2 regions of the Niveispirillum sp. genome follow, and region 1 is predicted to be linked to the other one. Evidence: predicted binding sites of a transcription regulator. Region 1 holds the regulator's gene; the other holds the start of a gene.
The links. The regulator PhoB, encoded in region 1, activates phosphate uptake and scavenging genes when phosphate is short. The targets are predictions, from matches to a motif close to TNTCATAAAACTGTCA.
Positions count from the first base shown of each region.

Region 2: ACT6Q8_RS02450 (MlaE family ABC transporter permease) is a predicted target of PhoB. The motif match lies at 1,591-1,606, and genes of this name have one in related genera.

Region 1 is NZ_JBQVOH010000001.1:209,235-214,266, reverse strand. Features, by position in the region: gene ACT6Q8_RS01005 (TetR/AcrR family transcriptional regulator) at 1-166, shown strand, start outside; gene ACT6Q8_RS01000 (hypothetical protein) at 207-896, shown strand; gene ACT6Q8_RS00995 (pyridoxal-phosphate dependent enzyme) at 978-2,345, shown strand; gene phoB (phosphate regulon transcriptional regulator PhoB) at 2,443-3,150, opposite strand; gene phoU (phosphate signaling complex protein PhoU) at 3,192-3,917, opposite strand; gene pstB (phosphate ABC transporter ATP-binding protein PstB) at 3,965-4,768, opposite strand; gene pstA (phosphate ABC transporter permease PstA) at 4,771-5,032, opposite strand, start outside.
Region 2 is NZ_JBQVOH010000001.1:506,034-511,065, forward strand. Features, by position in the region: gene ACT6Q8_RS02445 (ABC transporter ATP-binding protein) at 1-650, opposite strand, end outside; gene ACT6Q8_RS02450 (MlaE family ABC transporter permease) at 647-1,417, opposite strand; gene ACT6Q8_RS02455 (2-isopropylmalate synthase) at 1,968-3,527, shown strand; gene ACT6Q8_RS02460 (rod shape-determining protein) at 3,845-4,882, shown strand; gene mreC (rod shape-determining protein MreC) at 4,997-5,032, shown strand, end outside.

The sequences.
Region 1 (5,032 bases):
CCGCCGGGTGGACGATCCGGCCGGCTTCTCCATCGCGATCCGCGACCGCGTCATGCGCGCCTGGGGAGAGGTGCATGGCCTGTGCGACCTGTGGCAGCGCGGGGCGCTGCGGGCACGGGATGCCGCATCGGCCAAGGCCTATATCCTTGGTTTGCTAACACCATGATTCGCCCGCCACCTCTGCGCCGCGCGATATCCCGCCGCGCTTGTTTGGCACTTCACGCCAGGGCACGGGCGGCTATCTTCTGCACGCCATGCAATTGACCACCATCCCCGAACACATCCTCCCGGACGCCCTGGCCGCCGTTGCCCGCCACTTGGCCCCCGAAAGCCGGACGGCCAAGGTGCTGGCCCGCATTGCGGCCACGCGCGATCTGATCGCGCTGGGTGTGGACACGCCTTCCCACCGGGCGGCGGGTGTGGATCTGGCCCGCCGCTTTGGCATCGGCGTGATCGATGAGGAGCCGCAGGCCGCCTTTTCCTATGACGGTCACGCCATCCGCACCCGGTCAGAGGCCTATGTCCTGATCCATGAGGTGGCGCACTGGCTGGTGGCCCCGCCCGAACGCCGGGGCCTGATCGATTTCGGCCTGGGTGCGGGCCCTGAGTCCGGTCGCGTGGACGAGGCCAACCGCGCGCTGGCCGTGGGCCAGGATGACCAGATACGGGAAGAGGCGCTGGCCTCGCTCCTGGGCATCCTGTGGGAGGTGGAACTGGGTCAGCCCGCCATCCTGGCCTTCCTGGAACAGAACTGGCTGGAGGGCTGGGAACGGCCAGCCTGCGCTGAGAATCTGACCGATAATGTCGAAGCGCTTTTCCAGGCGGGTTTGATCAATGCGGATGGGCGGCCAATTCCGCCGGAATCGTGCGCGGATCGCACCCGCGCCGCAGCTTGATTTCGTTATTTCACACCCCCTTGCGGGTGGTTTGAGGATGCGGTTCCCTTAGGGCAAAACCATTTGCCCCAGGGGGGAAACATGTCCGGCGCACCCGCCATCCTGTCCATGATCGGCAACACCCCGATCGTCCGTATCACCCGTTTCGATACCGGCCCGTGCGAGCTGTATCTGAAGCTGGAGAACCAGAATCCCGGCGGCTCCATCAAGGACCGTATCGCGCTCAAGATGATCGAGGCGGCGGAGGCAGAGGGCAAGCTGGCCCCCGGCGGCACGGTCATCGAGGCGACGGCAGGCAATACCGGCCTGGGTCTGGCCCTGGTCTGTGCGGCCAAGGGTTACCGCCTGATCCTGGTCATCCCGGACAAGATGGCCACCGAAAAGATCAACAATCTGCGCGCCCTGGGTGCACAGATCCACATCACAAGGTCGGATGTGGGCAAGGGCCACCCCGCCTATTACCAGGACATTGCCGAACGCCTGTCGAATGAAATCCCCGGCAGCTTCTATGTGAACCAGTTCGCCAACCCCGCCAATCCCCGCGCGCATGAGGAATGGACGGGTCCGGAGATGCTGGACCAGATGGGCGGCGACATCGACGCGGTGGTGGCCGGCATCGGCTCTGGCGGCACCTTCACGGGCCTGGGCACCTTCTTCGCCAAGGCCAGCCCAAAGACCGCCATGGTCATCGCCGACCCGGTGGGGTCCATCATCGCCGATCTGGTGAACAAGGGCACGCATGACGAACCCGGTTCCTGGGTGGTCGAAGGCGTGGGCGAGGATTTCGTGCCCCCCATCTGCGACCTTCAGTACGCCAAGGCCGCCTACTATGTCAGCGATACCGAAAGCCTGAACGCCGCGCGCGACCTGCTGCGGCTGGAGGGCATCCTGGCCGGGTCCTCATCGGGCACGCTGTTCGCGGCGGCGCTGAAATATTGCCGGGCGCAGACGACGCCCAAGAAGGTCATCACGTTTGTCTGCGACACGGGCAACAAGTACCTGTCAAAGATGTTCAACGATGCCTGGATGGAAGATCACGGCTTCACCCCGCGCGAACGGCACAATGACCTGCGCGACCTGATGACCCGCCGCTTCGACAAGGGCCAGGTGGTGACGGTGGGGCCGGAGGATACGCTGCTGACCGCGTACAAGCGGATGCGGATTTCCGACGTGTCACAGCTTCCCGTGATGGAAGGCGAACGGGTGATCGGCATCCTGGATGAAAGCGACCTGCTGCTGCATGTCGAAAAGGACCCGGCGCGGTTCCGCGACAAGGTCTATACGGCCATGGTCAACCGTCTGGAAACCCTGCCCGTGACCGCGACCATGGCCGACCTGCGCGCCCTGTTCAACCGCAACATGGTGGCCATCATCATGGACGGCCCGGTGTTCCTGGGCCTGTTGACCCGCACCGACGTGCTGAACCATCTGCGCCGGCAGTTGGGATAGGGGTTGCCACACGTCGCATGCGCTTGCGCTTATGCGACCTACGTCTGAACCGTAGGTCGCATAAGGGCGAATGCCCGCATGCGACGCCCATCAAAACTCACATCGTCGTCTTGTTATCCAGCGCATAACCCGCCGACCGAACGGTGCGGATCACATCCTGTTCTTCCGTCTCGTTCAGCGCCTTGCGCAGCCGGCGGATATGCACGTCCACGGTGCGCAGCTCGACATAGACGTCGTGGCCCCAGACGATGTCCAGCAACTGTTCACGCGAAAAAACCCGCCCCGGATGCTGCATGAAATGGCGCAGCAGGGCGAATTCCTTCGGCCCCAGATGGATATCCCGGCCCCCGCGCCGCACGCGGTGCGCCGCCAGATCCATGGAGATGTCGGAGAAGCGCAGCAGTTCTTCCGCCAGACCCGGCGAGGCACGGCGCAGGACGGCGCGGATGCGGGCGACCAGTTCGGTGGGGCTGAACGGCTTGGACAGGTAATCATCCGCCCCGCTATTCAGGCCGCGGACCTTGTCGGCCTCCTCCCCACGTGCCGTCAGCATGATGACGGGCGTCTCACGGGTCTTGGGATTGCGGCGCAACTGGCGGCAGACCTCCAGCCCGCTCATCAGCGGCAGCATCCAGTCCAGCAGGATCAGATGCGGGCTGCGCTCATCGGCCAGCAACAGGGCTTCTTCCCCGTCACCGGCGGTGATGACCCGGAACCCTTCGCGTTCCAGGTTGTAGGACAGCAGCGTGACGAGGTCGGCCTCGTCTTCAACAACCAGGATCAGCGGCTTCAAGGCGGCGTTCATCGGGGTCCCTTGGCGCTAGATGGTGGCGGGGCGGGGCTAACTCAGCCCTCGCCCTCGACCGGTTCAATGATGGTGAAGCTGGACTTGTCGCCCTTGGGCCGTTCCGCCGTCAGCGGCTGGCCCCGGACCAGGAAATGCACGGTCTCCGCGATGTTCGTCGCATGGTCGCCGGCGCGTTCCAGGTTCTTGGCAATGAACAGCAGATGCGTGCAGGGGGTGATGTTGCGCGGGTCTTCCATCATATAGGTCAGGACCTCACGGAACAGGCTGGTATAGAGGTCATCCAGCTCTTCATCTCGGTGCCAGGCGGCCACGGCCTTGTCGACATCGCGGTCGATATAGGCGTCCAGCACATCCTTCAGCATTTCCTGCACCAGACGGCCCATGCGCGGGATGGTCCCGGCCGGGCGCATCACGGGAAGCTGGGCCAGCGCGATGGAGCGCTTGGCGATATTGGCGGCATAGTCGCCCGTGCGCTCCAGATCGGCGGAGATTTTCAGCGCCGCCAGCACCTCACGCAAATCCACGCCGACCGGTGCGCGCAGCGCCAGCATGCGGATGGCATCATGTTCGATCTGGCGTTCAAACTCATCCAGGCGGGCATCGCCCTGCATGACCTTGGTGGCGCCTTCGACATCGCGGCGGCCCACGGCCTGCACGGCCGCTTCCACCTGCGCCTCCACCACGCCGCCCATCTGGGCGATCAGGTTGGACAGGCGCTGCAATTCCGCCTCAAAGGACTTGACGGTATGTTCGGTCGGCGACATGGACGTAAACCCTCAAAGCGTAAAGAGCGTTGGTTGGGGGACAGGTATCAACCGTAACGGCCGGTGATGTACCCCTGGGTGCGCTCGTCGCGCGGGTTGGTGAAAATCTCTTCCGTGTCACCGACCTCCACCAGATCGCCCAGGTGGAAGAAGGCCGTGCGCTGCGACACGCGGGCGGCCTGCTGCATGTTGTGGGTGACGATGGCGATGGTGAAGCTCTCGCGCAGTTCGTCGATCAGCTCTTCGATATGCGCGGTGGCGATGGGGTCAAGGGCCGAGCAGGGCTCATCCATCAGGATGACTTCCGGGCTGACGGCAACGGCGCGCGCGATGCACAGGCGCTGCTGCTGACCACCCGACAGGCCGGTGCCCGGCTCATGCAGGCGATCCTTGACCTCGTTCCACAGGCCGGCGCGCTTTAGCGAGGTTTCGACGATGGCGTCGAACTCGTCCTTGCGGGTGGCCAGGCCATGCAGCTTCGGCCCGTAGATCACATTTTCATAGATCGACTTCGGAAACGGGTTCGGCTTCTGGAACACCATGCCGACCCGGGCGCGCAGCTGCACCACGTCCAGCTTGGGATCGTAGATATCCTCGCCATCCAGCAGGATCTTGCCCTCGACGCGGCAGATATCGATCGTGTCGTTCATGCGGTTCAGGGTCCGCAGGAACGTGGACTTGCCACAGCCCGAGGGGCCGATCATGGCCAGAACCTCGTTCTGGTAGATATCGACATTGACGCCGTGCAGGGCGCGCTTGGCGCCGTAATAGACCTTCACGTCGCGGGCCGACACCTTCACCGGCTGGGTGACGGCGGCTTGTACAGGCTTGTTCAGGGTCATGCTGTCCATTGTTACCACCGACGTTCGAATTTCTTGCGCAGCCAGATGGCGGCACCGTTCATCAGGATCAGGAAGGCCAGCAGCACAAGGATGGCGGCCGAGGTCAGTTCGACAAAGCCGCGTTCCGGCTTGTCCGCCCAGATGAAAATCTGCACGGGCAGGACCGAGGAACTGGCTAGCAGGCTATCGGGTGCCGACGTGACGAAGGCATTCATACCGATCATCAGCAGCGGTGCCGTCTCACCCACAGCATGGGCCATGCCGATGATGGTG
Region 2 (5,032 bases), 300 kb from region 1:
GCGCTGGCCATGTCATGGGTGATGGAAAGTGCGGTGGCGCCCAGATCCTTCACGCATTTCACGATCAGGTCATTGATGACATCGGCCATGATCGGGTCCAGGCCCGTGGTCGGCTCGTCAAAGAAGATGATCTCCGGGTTGGTGCAGATGGCGCGGGCCAGGCCCACGCGCTTCTGCATGCCGCCCGACAGTTCCGAGGGTGACAGGTTGGCGACATCAGGGCCCAGGCCGACGGCACCCAGGGTGGCGACGGCACGCTCCCGTGCCTCTTTCCGGCCCACGCGCTGCCCCTGCATCAGGCCGAACGCCACGTTTTCCCAGACAGGTAAGCTGTCGAACAGGGCGGCCCCCTGGAACAGCATGCCGAACTTGGCCATGGCGCGTTCACGGTCGCGGCCCGTGATATGGGTCGTATCCTCCCCATCGATACGGATGCTGCCGGCATCGGGCTGCAGGATGCCCAGGATGCTTTTCAGCAGCACGGACTTGCCGGTGCCCGAGCCGCCGATGATCACCACGCTTTCGCCGCGCTGGATATCCAGGTCGACGCCGTCCAGCACCACCTTGGGCCCGAACGCCTTTTTCACGCCTTTTAGCGAGATCTTCGGCACATCCATATCCTGAGTCAGTTCCAAGGGTGCCATCGTCATGAGAAGAAGATCCCCGTCAGCAGGTAGTTCATGACCAGGATAAGGATGGAGGCGGACACCACGGCATTGGTGGTGGCGGCCCCCACGCCCTGCGCGCCGCCGCGCGAATTATAGCCGTGGTAACAGCCCATCAGCGAGATGACGAAGCCGAACGCCGCAGCCTTCACCAGGCCGGATACCACATCCATGAATTCCAGATACTGCCAGGTATTGTTGATATAGCTGGAAGCATTGAAACCCAGCCGGTAGACGGCCACCAGATAGCCGCCGAACACGCCGATGATATCGGCCACCATCACCAGGATGGGCAGCATGGTGGTGCCGGCGATCAGGCGCGGCACCACCAGATATTTATAAGGATTGGTGGAGAGCGTGGTCAGCGCGTCCACCTGTTCCGTCACCCGCATGGTGCCCAGTTCCGCGGCCATGGCGGCCCCGATGCGCCCCGCCACCATCAGCCCGGCCAGAACCGGCCCCAGTTCGCGCGTGATCGACAAGACCACGACGGTGGCGATGGCGCTTTCGGCGGAGAAGCGGGAGAAGCCGGAATAGCTTTGCAGCGCCAGCACCATGCCCGTGAACACGGCGGTCAGGCCGACGACGGGCAGGCTGTAATAGCCGATCTCCACCATCTGCCGGCCAATATGCCGGAAATAGAAGGGCGGGCGCAGGCAATGGGCCAGGGCCGTGAGGGTGAACAGGGCCAGCCGCCCCGTCGCCTCCAGAAAGGTCAAGGTGGCACGACCGATCGCGCTGAGGAAATTCATCTACCTGGCCTTCTGCTTGGGAGCGGAACCCGTCCCATCGCTAGACAATGGGGTGTGTTCTGTCAATGTCGAGGGGAGGAGGGCACATGCCATATTGCGCCGCACCCAAGCCAGTCCCGCATGGAGCCTTTGCATTTCTTTCCCTATGAAGGTTCTTGCCGCGTCGGTGATTTCGCCTTAAAACCGAAACATGAAAAGAGCTGTCGGTGTTCCCAGTGGGTTCGCCGTCGCTTGAAACCTTTTACGGATGGACGGTCCCCCCGTGATGGCGGCAGACCAGATGACGGAACAGCAAAACAGCACGGGCCTCACCGCCCGCGCCGTTGGCCTGTCTGCATCTTCCATTCGTCGCGGCCGCCTTGTCCTGGCCGCCACCCTACGACTAATCACCCCCTGAGCGCCCGATGTCGTGCCGCCCTCGCTGCGGCGCGGCCCGCGATCAGGGGAAGAGGCGCCGGATCGGTGCTGCCGAAACCACATATTCCTTTTATCGATTTCGGTGCGGTGCCCCTGACAGGACCGTACCCGACGTGCCGCAAGGGACCAGGACATGAGCATCACCCGCGACAGCAACCGCGTCATCATTTTCGACACCACCCTGCGCGATGGCGAGCAGGCGCCCGGCTGTTCCATGAACCTGGATGAAAAGCTGCGCATCGCCACGGTGTTGGAGGAAATGGGCGTCGACGTGATCGAGGCCGGTTTCCCCATCGCGTCGAACGGTGACTTTGAGGCCGTGCGCGAAGTGGCCCGCACCGTCAAGAATGCCACCATCGCAGCGCTGGCCCGCACGGCCCGCGCCGATATCGACCGCGCCGCAGAGGCGTTGCAGCTGGCGCAGCGCAAGCGCATCCACACCTTCATCTCCACCAGCCCCGTCCACATGAACTACATGTTGAAGATGACGGAAGAGGAGGTGTTGCAGCGCACCATCGATTATGTCGGCTATGCCCGCAACCTGACCGACGATGTGGAATGGTCGGCACAGGATGGCTCCCGCTCTGACCGCGATTTCTTGTGCCGCACGGTGGAGGCGGCCATCAAGGCCGGTGCCACCACCATCAATATCCCCGACACGGTCGGCTATGCCCTGCCCGAAGAATATGCCGCCATGTTCAAGGACGTGATGACCCGCGTCCCCAATTCCGACAAGGCCATCTTCTCTGTCCATTGTCATAATGATCTGGGCCTGGCTGTCGCCAACTCCCTGGCCGGCATCGGTGCCGGCGTGCGTCAGGTGGAATGCACCATCAATGGCCTGGGCGAGCGCGCGGGTAATGCGTCGCTGGAAGAGATCGTGATGGCGCTGCGGACGCGCCATGACCTGATCGGTTGCACCACGGGCATCAAGACCGAGCATATCACCCGCATTTCCCGTCTGGTTTCCACCATCACCGGTTTCCAGGTGCAGCCCAACAAGGCCATCGTGGGCGCCAATGCGTTTGCCCATGAAAGCGGCATCCATCAGGACGGCATGCTGAAGCACGCCGAGACCTATGAGATCATGACCCCGGAATCGGTGGGTCTGAACCGGTCGTCGCTGGTCATGGGCAAGCATTCGGGCCGTGCCGCCTTCCGCGCCAAGCTGAAGGAATTGGGCTATGACGATCTGGGTGAGAATGCGGTGAATGACGCGTTCGGTCGGTTCAAGGATCTGGCCGACCGCAAGAAGGATATCTACGACGAAGACATCATCGCCATCATGGATGATGAGGTCGGTCGTCAGCATGATCGCGTGCGTTTCCATGCCCTGCATGTCGTGGCCGGTTCGCGCGGGCCGCAGCATGCGGTGCTGGAACTGGAGATTGACGGCAAGTCCATCCCGCCCGTGGTCGCCTTCGGCAATGGTCCCGTCGATGCCGTCTTCAATGCTCTCAAGCTGGCCTTCCCGCATGAAGCGAAGCTCCAGCTCTATCAGGTGCATGCCGTGACCCAGGGTACCGACGCCCAGGCCGAGGTGACGGTGCGACTGGAAGAGGAAGGCAAGACCGTGAATGGTCAGGGTGCGGATGCCGATACGCTGGTCGCCAGTGCGCGCGCCTATGTGCATGCGCTGAACAAGCTGATCACCAAGCGGCTGAAGACCGCACCGGTGGCAATGTCTGCATAAGCGACAGTAAAGTCGTTCACGCGACTCCGATTCCGCGACTTGAGTCAAACCCCCGCCGGAGGCCCTTCCGGCGGGGGTTTTTGCCTTGTTTTCGCCATGAAGTTTGAGGGTCGGCAGTCCGAAAGGGGGTGATGGGGTGCCTGCGTACCCTCCATGTGGCACTGCGAAGGGACCGGGGCGTGGAAATTCCGTTTCCAGGGCTTTCAAGGCTTGAGGGCGCCGCCCCAAATGGTCTATGCAACAAGCGCGACCCGGCATATCCGGGGCCCGGTCGCACCAAGGCGGCAGAATCCGGACATCAGAGATACGCTTCACCCATGTTTTCAAACCTGCTCGGTATGTTCTCCGCCGACATGGCGATCGACCTTGGTACGGCGAACACGCTCGTCTACGTGAAGGGTCGCGGCATCGTCCTCAATGAACCGTCGGTGGTCGCCATCCGCGACCTGCGCGGCAAGAAGCAGGTCTTGGCCGTGGGTGACGAGGCCAAGCTGATGCTGGGCCGTACGCCCGGCAACATCCAGGCCATCCGCCCGCTTCGCGACGGCGTCATCGCCGACTTCGAAGTGGCGGAGGAGATGATCAAGCATTTCATCCGCAAGGTTCATAACCGCCGCAGCTTTGCCAGCCCGGAAATCGTGATCTGCGTTCCGTCGGGTTCCACCGCCGTCGAACGCCGCGCGATCCAGGAAAGTGCCGAGGCCGCGGGTGCGCGCCGGGTTTCCTTGATTGAGGAACCGATGGCTGCCGCCATCGGCGCCGGCCTGCCGGTGACGGAGCCGACGGGCAGCATGGTTGTCGATATCGGCGGCGGTACGACGGAAGTGGCCGTCCTGTCGCTGAACGGTACCGTCCATGCCCGTTCCGCCCGCGTGGGCGGTGACAAGATGGATGAGGCCATCATCGGCTATATCCGCCGTCACCATAACCTGCTGGTGGGTGAGGGCTCTGCCGAGCGTATCAAGAAGGAAATCGGTTCCGCCTGCCCGCCGGAAGATGGTGAAGGCCGGGTCATGGAGATCAAGGGCCGCGACCTGATGAACGGCGTGCCCAAGGAACTGGTGATGAGCGAGCGGCAGATTGCCGAAAGCTTGGCCGAACCGGTCAGCCAGATCATTGAAGCCGTGAAGGTCGCCCTGGAACATACGGCCCCCGAACTGGCCGCCGATATCGTGGATAAGGGTATCGTCCTGACGGGCGGCGGCGCGCTGCTGGCCAACCTGGATTATGTCCTGCGCCATGCCACCGGTCTGCCGGTTTCCATTGCCGATGATCCGCTGTCCTGCGTGGCACTGGGCTCCGGTCGCGCGCTGGAAGAGGAAAGCCTGCGCAACGTGCTGATTCGCATGTATTGATCGGTTCGCTATAGCGATCCGATATTTACACCGTCGCGTTGAAGCGTTACTTTCACAAGGCACTGTAAGCCACCGATTTCGGTGGCTTACCCGATCACGGGACACCACCCCCCGGTGAAGACACGCAATAGCGGATCCGTCGTGCGCATC